One region of the Cobetia sp. MMG027 genome, then DNA from elsewhere that is predicted to be linked to it. Evidence: predicted binding sites of a transcription regulator. Region 1 holds the regulator's gene; each other region holds the start of a gene.
The links. The regulator PhoB, encoded in region 1, activates phosphate uptake and scavenging genes when phosphate is short. The targets are predictions, from matches to a motif close to TGTCATANNNNTGTCANA.
Positions count from the first base shown of each region.

Region 2: PJK54_RS04620 (DUF6482 family protein) is a predicted target of PhoB. The motif match lies at 2,219-2,236, and genes of this name have one in related genera.
Region 3: ugpB (sn-glycerol-3-phosphate ABC transporter substrate-binding protein UgpB) is a predicted target of PhoB. The motif match lies at 2,032-2,049, and genes of this name have one in related genera.

Region 1 is NZ_JAQJIO010000006.1:266,996-271,195, reverse strand. Features, by position in the region: gene PJK54_RS10410 (NAD(P)/FAD-dependent oxidoreductase) at 1-257, opposite strand, end outside; gene PJK54_RS10405 (chorismate--pyruvate lyase family protein) at 337-1,056, shown strand; gene ubiA (4-hydroxybenzoate octaprenyltransferase) at 1,087-1,968, shown strand; gene phoB (phosphate regulon transcriptional regulator PhoB) at 2,212-2,901, shown strand; gene phoR (phosphate regulon sensor histidine kinase PhoR) at 2,909-4,200, shown strand, end outside.
Region 2 is NZ_JAQJIO010000003.1:116,691-120,890, reverse strand. Features, by position in the region: gene PJK54_RS04630 (cryptochrome/photolyase family protein) at 1-1,370, shown strand, start outside; gene PJK54_RS04625 (thiol-disulfide oxidoreductase DCC family protein) at 1,367-1,753, shown strand; gene PJK54_RS04620 (DUF6482 family protein) at 1,755-2,111, opposite strand; gene PJK54_RS04615 (EAL domain-containing protein) at 2,267-3,523, opposite strand; gene PJK54_RS04610 (hypothetical protein) at 3,690-3,977, opposite strand; gene dnaB (replicative DNA helicase) at 4,064-4,200, opposite strand, start outside.
Region 3 is NZ_JAQJIO010000005.1:57,907-62,106, forward strand. Features, by position in the region: gene ugpA (sn-glycerol-3-phosphate ABC transporter permease UgpA) at 1-331, opposite strand, end outside; gene ugpB (sn-glycerol-3-phosphate ABC transporter substrate-binding protein UgpB) at 523-1,887, opposite strand; gene PJK54_RS07735 (hypothetical protein) at 2,168-2,755, shown strand; gene PJK54_RS07740 (acyl-CoA dehydrogenase) at 2,881-4,200, opposite strand, start outside.

The sequences.
Region 1 (4,200 bases):
ATGCTCGTCACTCGCTGATGGGTGCGCAGCTCGGCGTCCAGTTCATCCACCAGGGCCACGGAGGTCTGCCGTGCCAATGCCCGGGCGCTCATGCCCTTGGCAAAGGCGGTGGACAGCAGAGGCTTGGCGTAATCGTGGCCACTGTCCTGACTGACCAGGATCAGTCGACTGTCCTTGTCACGCGCACGCAGGGCACGCGCCAGGCCAATGCCGGCCATGCCGGTGCCGATGATGACAAGGGTACGAGGGTCGCGCATGGCGCCATCTCCTGAGATCGATCCGAGAGGAAAAGAGGGTAGTCGGGCCCCAGCATACCAGCCTGCCACTGGCGCGGGCATGCTCACGCTGCAGGCCTTGCGGTTCGGGCGTGCTAGACTCGCCACTTGTCATCCTGACAGGGAATTCATCGTGGTCTGTCACTCCCACTCGGCAGCGTTTGCCGGCAAGATCGCTATCCGGGCCATGTCTCGCTCGGAACTCAGCACTCCCTGCGCTCACCAGAGAGCGATGGACTCGGCGGTCCGCCGCCACTGGCAGCCCGCCGCGAGCCTGCAAGGCGTCATGCCGGCCGGCTGGTGGCCATGGCTGTCCTCCAGCGACTCGCTGACCCAGCGTCTCGATCACGCCATGCGCATGCTCGATGGTCAGGGGCTGCGCGTGCGCCTGCTGCTGCAGGACACCGGCCCTGCCCGGCGGGATGAGGCGCGGATGCTGGGTATCGCGCCACGACGCCATGTCTGGCGGCGCGAAGTGGCCCTGTGTCATGGCGATGAGCCCTGGGTGATCGCGCGCTCGCTGGCGGCGCTGGACCTGGCCCATGGCCACCGTCTTTCGACGCTCGGCGAAGGCTCGCTGGGCCATTGGCTGTTCCGCCAGCCTGACCTGACCCGCAGCGCCATCGATGTCAGCCGGGCGCCACTGAGGCTTGCCAGCACGCAGCCGCTGGCACGCACCGCCAGCCTGTGGATGCGCCGCTCGATGTTCTCGCACGGTCGCTTCCGGGTACTGGTCCAGGAAGGTTTCACCCCTCGGTTCCAGCACGCCCTGGAACTCTGATTCCCCACTGCCGTTCGATCAGGAGTCCTGATGTCAGCGTCATCCGCTTCCCGCCCGTCCAAACTGGCCGATTACCTCGCCCTGACTCGTCTGGACCGCCCCATCGGCACCTGGCTGCTGATGTGGCCGACCCTCTGGGCCCTGTGGCTGGCGGCCGATGGGCTACCGGACCGCGATACGCTGCTGATCTTCGTGGCTGGCGTCTATCTGATGCGTGCCGCCGGCTGCGTGATCAACGACTACGCGGATCGCCACTGGGACAAGCATGTCGAACGCACCCGGGATCGCCCGCTGACCTCAGGACGCATCACGGAGCGCGAGGCGCTGACCCTGTTCGGTGTGCTGGTCGCGGCCGCCTTCGTGCTGGTGTGCTTCACCAACCTGACCACGGTGCTGCTGTCGATCGTCGCCGTGCTGCTGGCGGCCAGCTATCCGTTCATGAAGCGCTTCCATCATCTGCCGCAGGTGGTGCTGGGTGCCGCCTTCGGCTGGGCGATTCCGATGGCCTTCGCGGCGACGCTTGAGGAGGTGCCGACCTATGGCTGGTGGCTGTTCGCGGCCAACCTGATGTGGACGGTGGCCTACGACACCGCCTATGCGATGGTCGATCGCAATGACGATCTCAAGGTCGGCATCAAGTCCACCGCCGTCCTGTTCGGCCGCGCCGACACGCTGATGATCGGTCTGCTGCAGCTGGGCATGCTGGCGGTGTTGATCGGCATCGGCCTGCACCTGGCGCTGGGCATCTTCTACTGGCTGGGGCTGGCCGCGGCGGCCGTGACCTTCGTCTGGCAGCAGCGCCTGATTCGCGAGCGGGAGCGTGGCCCCTGCTTCCAGGCATTTCTCAACAACCACTGGTCCGGCCTGCTGATCTTCGCGGGCATCGCGCTGGCGACCTGGCCAGCTGCCTGACCCCTCTTTCCGGCCAACGGGCCCGAGTCCTCATCCGGTCTGCCAGCGACCTTCCTCGTGCGGCGAGGCGTGACATTCACACCTCGCGAGAGTTGAGGGACTCGCTGGCAAGCCGGGCGGCAAGCTGCCAAGCTGCCAAGCTGCCAAGCTGGCGATTGTCATCTCACTGTCATATAAGCAGGTTGTAATCGTCATCGACTTGTCATTCTGGCGCGTGCGCCGACTGCTGCATGGGATCTAGCGATGAGCTCCAAGACCGTACTGATTGTCGACGACGAATCCTCGATACGCGAGATGATCGCCGTCGCCCTGGAAATGGCGGATTACCGCGTGCTGGAGGCCGACAATGCCCAGGACGCCCACGCCATCGTCGTCGATGAAAAGCCCGATCTGCTGTTGCTGGACTGGATGATGCCCGGCACCAGCGGGCTGGAACTGGCGCGCCGCCTCAAGCGTGACGAGACCACGGCGGAGCTGCCGATCATCCTGCTCACCGCCAAGGGCGAGGAAGATAACAAGATCCAGGGGCTCGAGGCCGGGGCGGACGATTACATCACCAAGCCCTTCTCGCCACGCGAGCTGGTGGCACGCCTCAAGGCCGTGCTGCGCCGCACCACGCCCAAGGGCGTCGAGGAGTCGGTGGAAGTCGAGGGTCTGATGCTCGACCCCGCCAGCCACCGCGTGACCGCACACGGCAACTCCCTGGAGGTCGGCCCCACCGAATACCGCCTGCTGCAGTTCTTCATGACCCATCAGGAGCGCGCCTACACCCGCAGCCAGCTGCTGGATCAGGTCTGGGGCGGCAATGTCTATGTCGAGGAGCGCACCGTGGACGTGCACATTCGTCGTCTGCGCAAGGCGCTGGGCGAGGGGCATCAGCACTTGATCCAGACCGTCCGCGGTACCGGTTATCGCTTCAGCGCCCAGGCCTGAGACGCGGATGCGCTACTGGACGAACGAGCTATGGCGGCTGGGCTATCTGGCGGGCGGCTTCGGGCTGGTCGGCGGACTGCTCGGCCTGCTGGGCTGGGGCTTGGCGCTGGGGCTGGCGCTGTACCTGTTCGTCCATCTCAAGCATCTCAAGAGCCTCTACACCTGGCTGATCACCAACCCCCATGAAGAGCCGCCGCCCGGCGATGGCGTCTGGGGGGATCTGCTCGATCGTCTGTATCGCTACCAGAAGGGTCAGCGTCAGGCACAGGAGCGACTGCGCAGCATCCTCAATCGCATCCAGGAATCCTCGGAAGCGATGCGCGATGGCCTGGTGATGCTCGACAACCACGGCGACATGGAGTGGTGGAACAGCGCTGCCGAGCAGTTGATCGGCCTCAAGGCCAGTCACGACCGCGGCCAGCACGTCACCAACTATCTGCGTGACCCCGTGTTCATCGATTACTTCAATCGGCTGGCCTATCGTGAGCCGCTGACCCTGCAATCGCCGCTCTCCGACAACCTGACCCTGCAGATCTCCATCACCCTGTTCGGTGACAACGAGCGCCTGGTGATGGTGCGCGATGTCACCCGTCTCTACCGTCTCGAGGAAATGCGCCGCGATTTCGTGGCCAATGTCTCCCATGAGCTGCGCACGCCGCTGACGGTACTGGCCGGCTACCTCGAGACCTATTCCGACTATGCCGATGACCTGCCCCCGCGCTGGCAGCGTGGCCTGGGACAGATGCAGAGTCAGACCGACCGCATGCAGCACCTCGTCGAGGATCTGCTGACCCTGTCGCGCCTGGAGACCGACGAGCTGTCGGGCGAAGGACGTCGCATCGACATGGCGCAGCTGCTGACACGTATCCGGGAAGATGCCGAAGGCCTCTCGAAGGAGCGACATGTCATCACGGTGGAGGTCGAGCCCGGACTGGCCCTGATGGGTGAGGAGCAGGAGCTGAGAAGCGCGATCTCGAATCTGGTCTTCAATGCGGTGCGTTACACGCCGGAAGGCTGCCACATCACGCTGCGCTGCCAGAGCACCACCGAGGGCGTGATGGTCGAGGTGGAGGATGACGGTGACGGCATTGATCCCGTGCATCTACCGCGCCTGACGGAGCGCTTCTATCGCATCGACAAGGGACGCAGCACCGCCACTGGTGGCACCGGGCTGGGGCTGGCCATCGTCAAGCATGTGCTGATCCGCCATCAGGGCCGCCTGGAGATCGACAGCCTGCCCGGCGAGGGCGCACGCTTCCGTTGTCATTTCCCGGCGGAACGCCGCTGCGCGACGACTGC
Region 2 (4,200 bases), on a different contig from region 1:
GGCTGGCCGCGCTCCATCAGTGTGACGGCATTCTGGTGACTCGCCCCGGGGAATGGCGACTGCTGGAGGCCTTCCTCGCACGCCGCGAGGAAGGCGAGATCCCCTGGGTGGTGCTGGAAGATCACCGCTTCTTCACCACACCGGCACAGTTCGCGACCTGGGCCGACGGACGCAAGCAATTGCGCATGGAATACTTCTACCGTGAACAGCGTCGTGACACGGACCTGTTGATGGAAGGCAGCGAGCCCGCCGGCGGCAAGTTCAATCATGATCATGACAATCGCGAACCGATTCCCGCCGACTTCCAGTCACCGCCACCACCGCAGCATGACCACCGCCAGGATGCGCTGACGCGCGAAGTGCTGACGCTGGTGGACACCCGCTTCGGCGAGGGAGCCGAGGGCGAGCTGCGTCATTTCGGCAATCTGGACAACTTCAACTGGGCCGTGACCCGCGCCCAGGCGCTCGACGATCTCGCTCACTTCCTCGCGCACTGCCTGGCAGACTTCGGCCGCCATCAGGATGCCATCGATGACAGTGACCCCTTCCTGTTCCACTCCCGACTTTCCGCGGCGCTCAATATCGGGCTTCTGAGTCCCCACGAAGTCTGTGCTGCCGTCGATGATGCCTGGCGACGTGGCGAGGTACCGGTCAACTCCGCCGAGGGCTTCATCCGGCAGATTCTCGGTTGGCGAGAGTATGTGCGTGGGATCTACTGGACACGCATGCCCGGCTACAAGCAGGAGAATCGCCTGAGTGCGACACGGGATCTACCGGAGGTCTTCTGGCGCGGCGACAGCGGCATGCGCTGTGTGGATCAAGCCATCCTCAGTACGCGTGATCATGCCTATGCCCACCATATCCGCCGCCTGATGGTCACCGGCAATTTCGCCCTGCTGTGCGGCGTGAAGCCCGAGGCGCTGTGCGACTGGTATCTGGCGGTCTACGTCGATGCCTGCGAGTGGGTGGAGCTGCCCAATACCCTGGGCATGGTGCTGCACGCCGATGGCGGCCTGATGGGCTCCAAACCCTATTGTGCCTCGGGCAAGTACATCGATCGCATGTCCAATCACTGCGACAGATGCCAGTACTCGCCGAAGAAGGTCACCGGCACGCATGCCTGCCCCTTCAACAGTCTCTATTGGCACTTCATCGAACGCCATCGCGAATCACTGTCACGCAACCCGCGCATGTCGCTGGTCTATGGCAGCTGGCGACGCATGAAGGACGAAAAGCGCGAAGCATTGCTGCAACAGGCCGAGGCCTTTCTCGCCCGACTCGACAGCGCCGCTGACTATGGCAGCGGTGCCCATCGCGCGGGTTACCATCCCGCGCCCTCCAGTTCCACGACCGACAAGGAATCCTCATGAGTCGCATCTGGCAGGCCAGTGCACCGGTCACGCTCTATCACGATGGCAAGTGCCCCCTGTGCCAGCGCGAGGTCGCCTGGCTGGCGAGACACCCGAGGCGGGAACGGGTCAGGACGGTCGACATTCGTGCAAAGGACTTTTCCCCAGATGCTCTGGGGCTGAGCTTCGAGACGATGATGGGGCGCCTGCACGTGCAGGATGCGCGCGGGGAGTGGTATGTCGGCATGGACGCCAGCCGAGCCCTCTATGCGGTGCTCGGCTATCGGCGCCTGGTGAGGCTGTCATTGCTGCCGGGGCTGCGTCCGATGCTGGATGTGGGCTATCGGGTCTTTGCCCGCCACCGTGAGCGTATCGGCCGCTGGGTCCCCCAGAGGAGACGCTGACTCAGAAGCTCAAGGGGATGCGCGAGCTCAACGGTTGATGGTACTGAGGCGGTCGGCCGATCATCTCGTCGTTGGCCACCTGGGATACCAGCCAGGCGCGTGACAGACCGGCGCGCCTGAGCTCGCTGTAGACATCCTCCAGCGAGCGGAACAGCATCGGCTTGCCACGCTTCATCAACAGTTCACTGCGCTCATCGTCTTCATCGGCACCCGCTTCCAGTACCAGCTGGACCTGATAGAAGCGGCTGGCGGCATGACTGATCACGCGCGCCTCCAGTGCCGGATACTCGGCGATCAGCGCATTCAGGTTGCTGACCAGCAGGCCAGCAGGTGTGAAGGCAGCGGCAATTCTGGACATGGTGTCGGCTCCTGGACCTCTGTTGTCTGAGGTATCCATCATCGTGAAGGTGGCGTCAAGGCTTCACGCCAGCTTGCGGGGGGACGATGACGATTGAACGGCACCGCCATGACCATTGGATGACGTCATGTTCAAGGCCGCCGCCCCGGAGAGGCTCACGGACACTGAGCACGAACCGCCAGCTGACGTTCCGCGAGGATACGCAGCAGATCCAGAGGACGCCCAAGGCCGCGATAGCATCCCCCTCGCATGATGATGAAATCCTCGTCACGATGAATGTCCCGGCGCCCGAGCAGCTTGGCCGACAGACGCTCGAGCGGCTCATCTTCCTCGACACGCAGTGAATGGGTCTGCATGACCTCATGGATCGCCCGTCGTCCATGCAGCTCCGGTCCGAAGCGCTGATTCAGCAATCCCAGCAGTCGATGGCGGATGATCATGCCGACCGGCCGCTGCTGCGCGTCCACCACTGCCAGCGCCATCAATTCCGGCTCGGCATGCAGACGCTCGGCCACCTCCTCGAGACAGGTATCCTGCAGTACCGGCGCCACCTGCCGCAGCAGGCTGCCGGCACCGAGTGCCAGAGGCGCGGCATGCCGGCGGAGACTCAGACGACGCAGGCGCTGCTCGAGGCCGGCCCGCTCGCCAGCGGGGTCCACCTCGGCGCTCGCAAACAGCCAGCCTTGCAGATACTCGGCCCCCAGCTGAGACACGCATTCCATCTCGCCTTCCTGCTCGATGCCTTCCGCGATCACCTGACTGCCACTGCCGTGGGCGATGTCGATGATCGAGCGCACGAAACGCCGCTTGAGTGAATCCTGATGAATACCACTGATGAAGTGTCGGTCGATCTTGACGAAGTCAGGCTGAACCGCCGACCACAGCTTGAGGCTGGCGTACCCTTCACCGAGGTCATCCAGCGCGATGGCGAAGCCCATTGACTGGTAATGGCAGACGGCCTCACGCATCAGTGCCGGGTCGAGCCCCGGGGTCTGCTCAGTCAACTCGATGACGACCTGATGCGGATGCAGCCCATGGCGATGCAGGAGATGACGCGTCAGTCCCCGAGAATGCGCACTGTCCAGCAGCACCTCCGGCGACACGTTCAGGAACAGGCGCTCACTCAGGCCCTGCTCGGCCCATTGCTCAAGCGCCAGCTCACGACAGAGGCCGTCCAGCTCGGCGAGGCGCCGATGCTGGCGAGCCGCCTCGAACATCGCCATCGGTGAGCGCAAGCTGCATCCCGCAGCAGCGCGCGCGAGTGCCTCGTAGGCGAAGACCTCACGGCCATCTGCCGCCACGATGGGCTGGAAATGCATCCGCAACTGGCGAAGACGCAGCAACGCCTCCAGCGCCTGGACGGATTCGGGAGTGGATGCCTCAGCTAAAGCGGGATGCGGGGATGGCAGCATGCCAGAATCAAAGCATGCTGATATGACAGGAAAATGACACGGGGCGGTGATGTGTCAGCGAAGGGTCGGGCACATCACCGCGGTGCTGCCGTGCAAGGACGCCTTGCGACGAGCCTGCCCGGTCGTGGCTGGCCAATACGCTCATGCCACGCCGGAAGTGGACGCCTTACAGCGAGTTGGGGTCGATGGCCTTGCCGAGGGAATTGCGGTCGATCCACTTGCCGGCCTTGGTTTCCTTGTAACGGAAGACCACCATGTCGCCCGCGACGACCGGCACTTCACTGTCTTCGGTCTGATAGCTGTAGCTCTCGCCCTCCACGACCAGCGTGAAGCGATAGAGATCCGGCATGCCCAGCCATTCCTTGAAAGGCCCTTCGCGCTCAAGGCTCTCCAGCGTACCGCGTCCCTGAAGCTTGGGAGTGCGTGCGCGTCCGCGCCCAAATCCACCTGCCATGCTATCTCCTCCCCGTCAGTGCGGGTCTTGCGGGGCGACGTCGCTGCCGCCGCCCGGGTACATGTTTGATGCGCATGCGCATCACGTCATTCAGCGAAGGCCTGGCCATAACTGTCTGGCGCCAGGTCCTCGAAACGGGTGTACTTGCCGATGAAGGCCATGTGAACGGTGCCGATGGGGCCGTTACGCTGCTTGCCGATGATCAGCTCGGCCAAGCCCTTGT
Region 3 (4,200 bases), on a different contig from region 1:
GCCAGATGAGGAAGGTCTTGTAGGTGCTGGCGCCACGCAGCACGCGGTCTGCCAGCACGGCCAGCCCAAGGGCGAGTGCCATGGCGCCGAAGGCGACGGCAAACGAGAAGTAGACCGTCGTCCACAGGGTCTCCAGATATTCCGCTTCGCCGAGGACCGCGAGGAAGTTGGCAAGTCCGGCAAATTCACGTGAAAGCCCGAAGGCATCCTCGATATAGAAAGCCTGTTCGATGGCCTGGAGGGCCGGCCAGAAGAAGAACACGCCGACGATGATCAGCTGGGGGGCCAGCAGGATCCACGGCGTGAAGGGATGTCGATTGAAATGGGCCATGCAGCTGAGGTCTCGCAAGGAAGAGGGACTGATCACGTCAGTCGTGTGCGCATGGTCGGCGCGGATTCGGCCAACCATGCGCCATCAAGCTGGGAGAGAAGGGAAAGGGCACCGGTATCGGGTGCGCTTTCCGCTCTCTGGCATCCAGGCATGGTGGGCCGCCCAGGCGGCCCACCATGGTGTGGCGGTGTTCAGCCGTTGGCGCGCTCGAACTTCTCCAGCAGCTTGTTGCCGCGCTCGACAGCCTGATCGAGACCGTCCTGCACGCTTTCCTTGCCAGCGAAGATCTTCTCGAGCTCTTCGTTGATCACGTCACGTATCTGCACCATGTTGCCCAGACGCAGGCCCTTGGAGTTCTCGGTCGGGGTCACGGAGGTCATCTGGGTGATGGCGACGTCAGTGCCCGGATTCTCGGCGTAGAAGCCCTGCTCACGTGTCAGCTCCGCCGCGGCGGTGGTGATCGGCAGGTAGCCGGTGAACTGGTGCCAGTCGGCCTGGACTTCGGGCCTGGAGAGGTACTGGAAGAACTTGGCGACGCCCTGGTATTCCTCATCGCTGTGGCCGGACAGCACCCACAGTGACGCGCCGCCGATGATGGAATTCTGCGGCGTCTCGATCGCGTCGCTGTCGTAGGGCAGCGGTGCCACGCCGAACTCGAAGCCCTTGGCGCTTTCCTTGACGCCGGCATAGCTGGCGGAGGAGCCCATCATCATCGCGCACTCACCGGAGTAGAACTTCGGCGCCGCGTCATCGAAGCGACCGCCGAACACGAAGCGCTTGTCGGCCTGCCAGTCGTCGAGGCGCTGGATGTGGTCGACCACGGCGGTCTTGTTGAATTCAAGGCGGGTATCGGTGCCGGCGAAGCCATTGGCCTGGCTGGCGAAGGGCACGTCATTGCGTGCCGAGAAGTTCTCCAGCATCACCCAGGACGGCCAGGTGGTCGTCAGGCCACAGCTGCCCGCGCCGGAATCGACGACCTTCTTGAGGGCATCACCCAGCTCCTGCCAGGTGGCCGGCACGGATTCGACACCGGCCTTGGCCAGCATGTCCTTGTTGTAATAGGTGACCGGGGTGGAGGAGTTGAACGGCATCGACAGCATCTTGCCTTCGGTGTCGGTGTAGTAGCCGGTGACGGAAGACAGGTAGGCCTTCGGATCGAAACTCGCGCCTTCTGACGGTGCATAGTCCGCCATCAGCTGATGGACCGGCATGATGGCACCCTTGGCGCTCATCATGGTGGCGGTGCCGACCTCGAAGATCTGCACGATGTCCGGGCCCTTGCCGGCCCGGAAGGCGGCAATGGCGGACGTCATGGTCTCGGAGTAGTTGCCCTTGAAGACCGGCTTGACGACGAATTCATCCTGACTTGCATTGAAGTCGGCCGCGATCTCGTCGACTTTCTTGCCAAGTCCGCCCCCCATGGCGTGCCACCACTCGACTTCGGTGGCGGCCAAGGCACTGGCGGAAGCGGTCGCGAAACCGACTGCCAGCGCGAGGCTGGCAAGATGACGGGTGCCACGGGTGTTGAGCATTGCGTGATGGGTAGGGCGGCGCATGGTCGAGCTCCTGAGAGGGTCCCTGGTCAGCCTTGTGGGAGTCGCGCAGGCTGACTGCTGTCGATCGATGGCGAACGATCAAGCGAACATTTTTTTGTTCTTATGATGATCGTCCGAAAAGCGTAGACGACTCTAGAAGGCTTTCCTTACAACTTTATGACGGTTGGATGTTCATGTGCGGGTAACTACCGTCGGCCCTGCACGGGGCGCGGTGGATCAGGCGATCATCCGGCGAGTGTGCTAGTCTTGCGCGCTGAAAATGCCTGTGGCGGAGAATGCGATGAAAGTGGTGGAAGTGAGTGCCGGTGCCCGGCGCGATGCGTGTCTGGCGATGCTGTGTGCCGAAGTGCATGGCCGCGAGGGGGGACTGGATGCGCTGGTGAGCTATGCCGGTGTCCGAGGTGTCTGGTTCGAGAACGAGACCGCTCGCCTGTTCGCGCTGGTGGACGATGCCGAGCGCATCCACTCCGCCGCCCTGTTGGTGCTCGACGAGAATGCGCGCGGGCTGAATCTTGCCCTGTGGGCGACGCCGCCGGTCCATCGTGGCCATGACCACGGCATCGCGCTGGTGTCACAGCTGGCGGATCATGGTCGTCTGCAGGTGCGTCTCACCGACGGCTCGCTGGTCAGCGTGCTGCGTCGCGCCGGGATCAACGACTGGCTGGAGGCCGAGGCCGAAGGCGATCGCCCGCGTGAGCTGGTCGGCATGAATCCGGCGGCGCGTGTCGGCACTCTCGCGGCGCTGGACGAGCCGCTGCGTCTGGATCGCGAGCGCATCAAGCGCACCTTCAAGGCGCGCCCGAAGGACTTCGAGACCTACAAGAACGCCTTCGTGCGTGATCTTGAGCACTTCGCGCGTCATATCTGAGATCGAGATGACGCGAAGCATGGCGCCTCCTGCCAATAAAAAGGCCCCGCTCACTGAGCGGGGCCTTTTTGGTTCTGCGATCAGCGATCAGGTCTTGCATCGCTCACGCGGGCGTCGGCCGGTGATCAGGCGGCGTCCTGCTGTGGGTTGGAGGCTGTGCCGTCACTCGCCATCGGCTTGCGCACGAAGGCATCGAAATCGAAGTGGTCGACGGTCAGCATGTCGAGTACCTCGGCTTCGAAGACGCGCATGAAGTCGCCATCCTCAGCGGACAGGATACCGGCCTCGACCGCCGCTTCGATGCGCGCTTCCGGTGACAGGGCATCGGCCGGGATCTCGCCCTTGTGATAGGCCTTGGCCAGCGTCTTGTAGATCGGCTCCGCACGCGGGTAATCCTTGAGCAGCGCGTTGTAGCGGGCGAGGGCATTGTCCTTCTGGCCTTCGTCCTGAGCGTCCCAGGTGTTGTCGGTCAGCTTGGTACGCAGTGCACTGTCGGTGGAGACGGCACGTGCGATCTCGCGGGTCAGGCTGTCCCTGGGCATGGCGAACTGACGACCACGCGGCAGCGTGACGACGCGCAATGTCGTGGCCAGGGCACGGTTGGGCAGGTTGGCGAGCAGTTCGTCGAGTGCCTTCTCGGTGCGATGCAGCAACCATTGCATGCTGTAGTGGAACAGCGCTTCCTCGTGCTCACAGGCGTCCGATTCGTGCCACTGCTTGAGCGTCAGGGACGCCAGGTAGAGGTTGGAGAGCACGTCACCCAGACGAGCCGACAGCATCTCGCGTGCCTTGAGGCTGGAGCCGAGGCTGGCCATGGCCGCATCGGCGGACAGCGAGAAGGCGGCGCTGAAGCGGTTGATGTGGTTGGCATAAGGCGTGGCGACGGCGTCGAAGCCGGTGGTCTTGCCGCCGATGCCGAAGCTCTGGCTGAAGGCGCGGGCCGCGTTGCCGAAGATGAGGCCTGCATGGCGGAAGAAGGCCTTGTCGAAGGCGTTCAGGTCATCGGCATCCTTGGCGGCCAGCTCTTCCAGCACGTACGGATGGCAGCGGATGGCCCCCTGACCGAAGATCATCAGGTTGCGGGTCATGATGTTGGCGCCTTCCACCGTGATCGAGACCGGGGTGCCGGCATATGCCACGCCGATGTAGTTGCGCGGGCCGAGCGTCACGCCGCGTCCGCCGTGGATATCCATGCCATCAGTCAGCAGCGTGCGGGCCATCTCGGTCAGCTGACTCTTGAGGATGGCGGAGGGCACGGCCGGCTTGTGGCCGTTGTCGATCATGTTGGCGGTATGCAGTACGGCGGCCTGGCTGATGTAGTTCATCGCGGCCATGCGAGCCAGCGGCTCCTGCACGCCTTCCATCTCGGCCACCGGCAGGTTGAACTGGCGGCGAATGCGCGCGAAACCGGCGCTCCAGCCCAGTGCGTAGCGAGAGATGCCCGC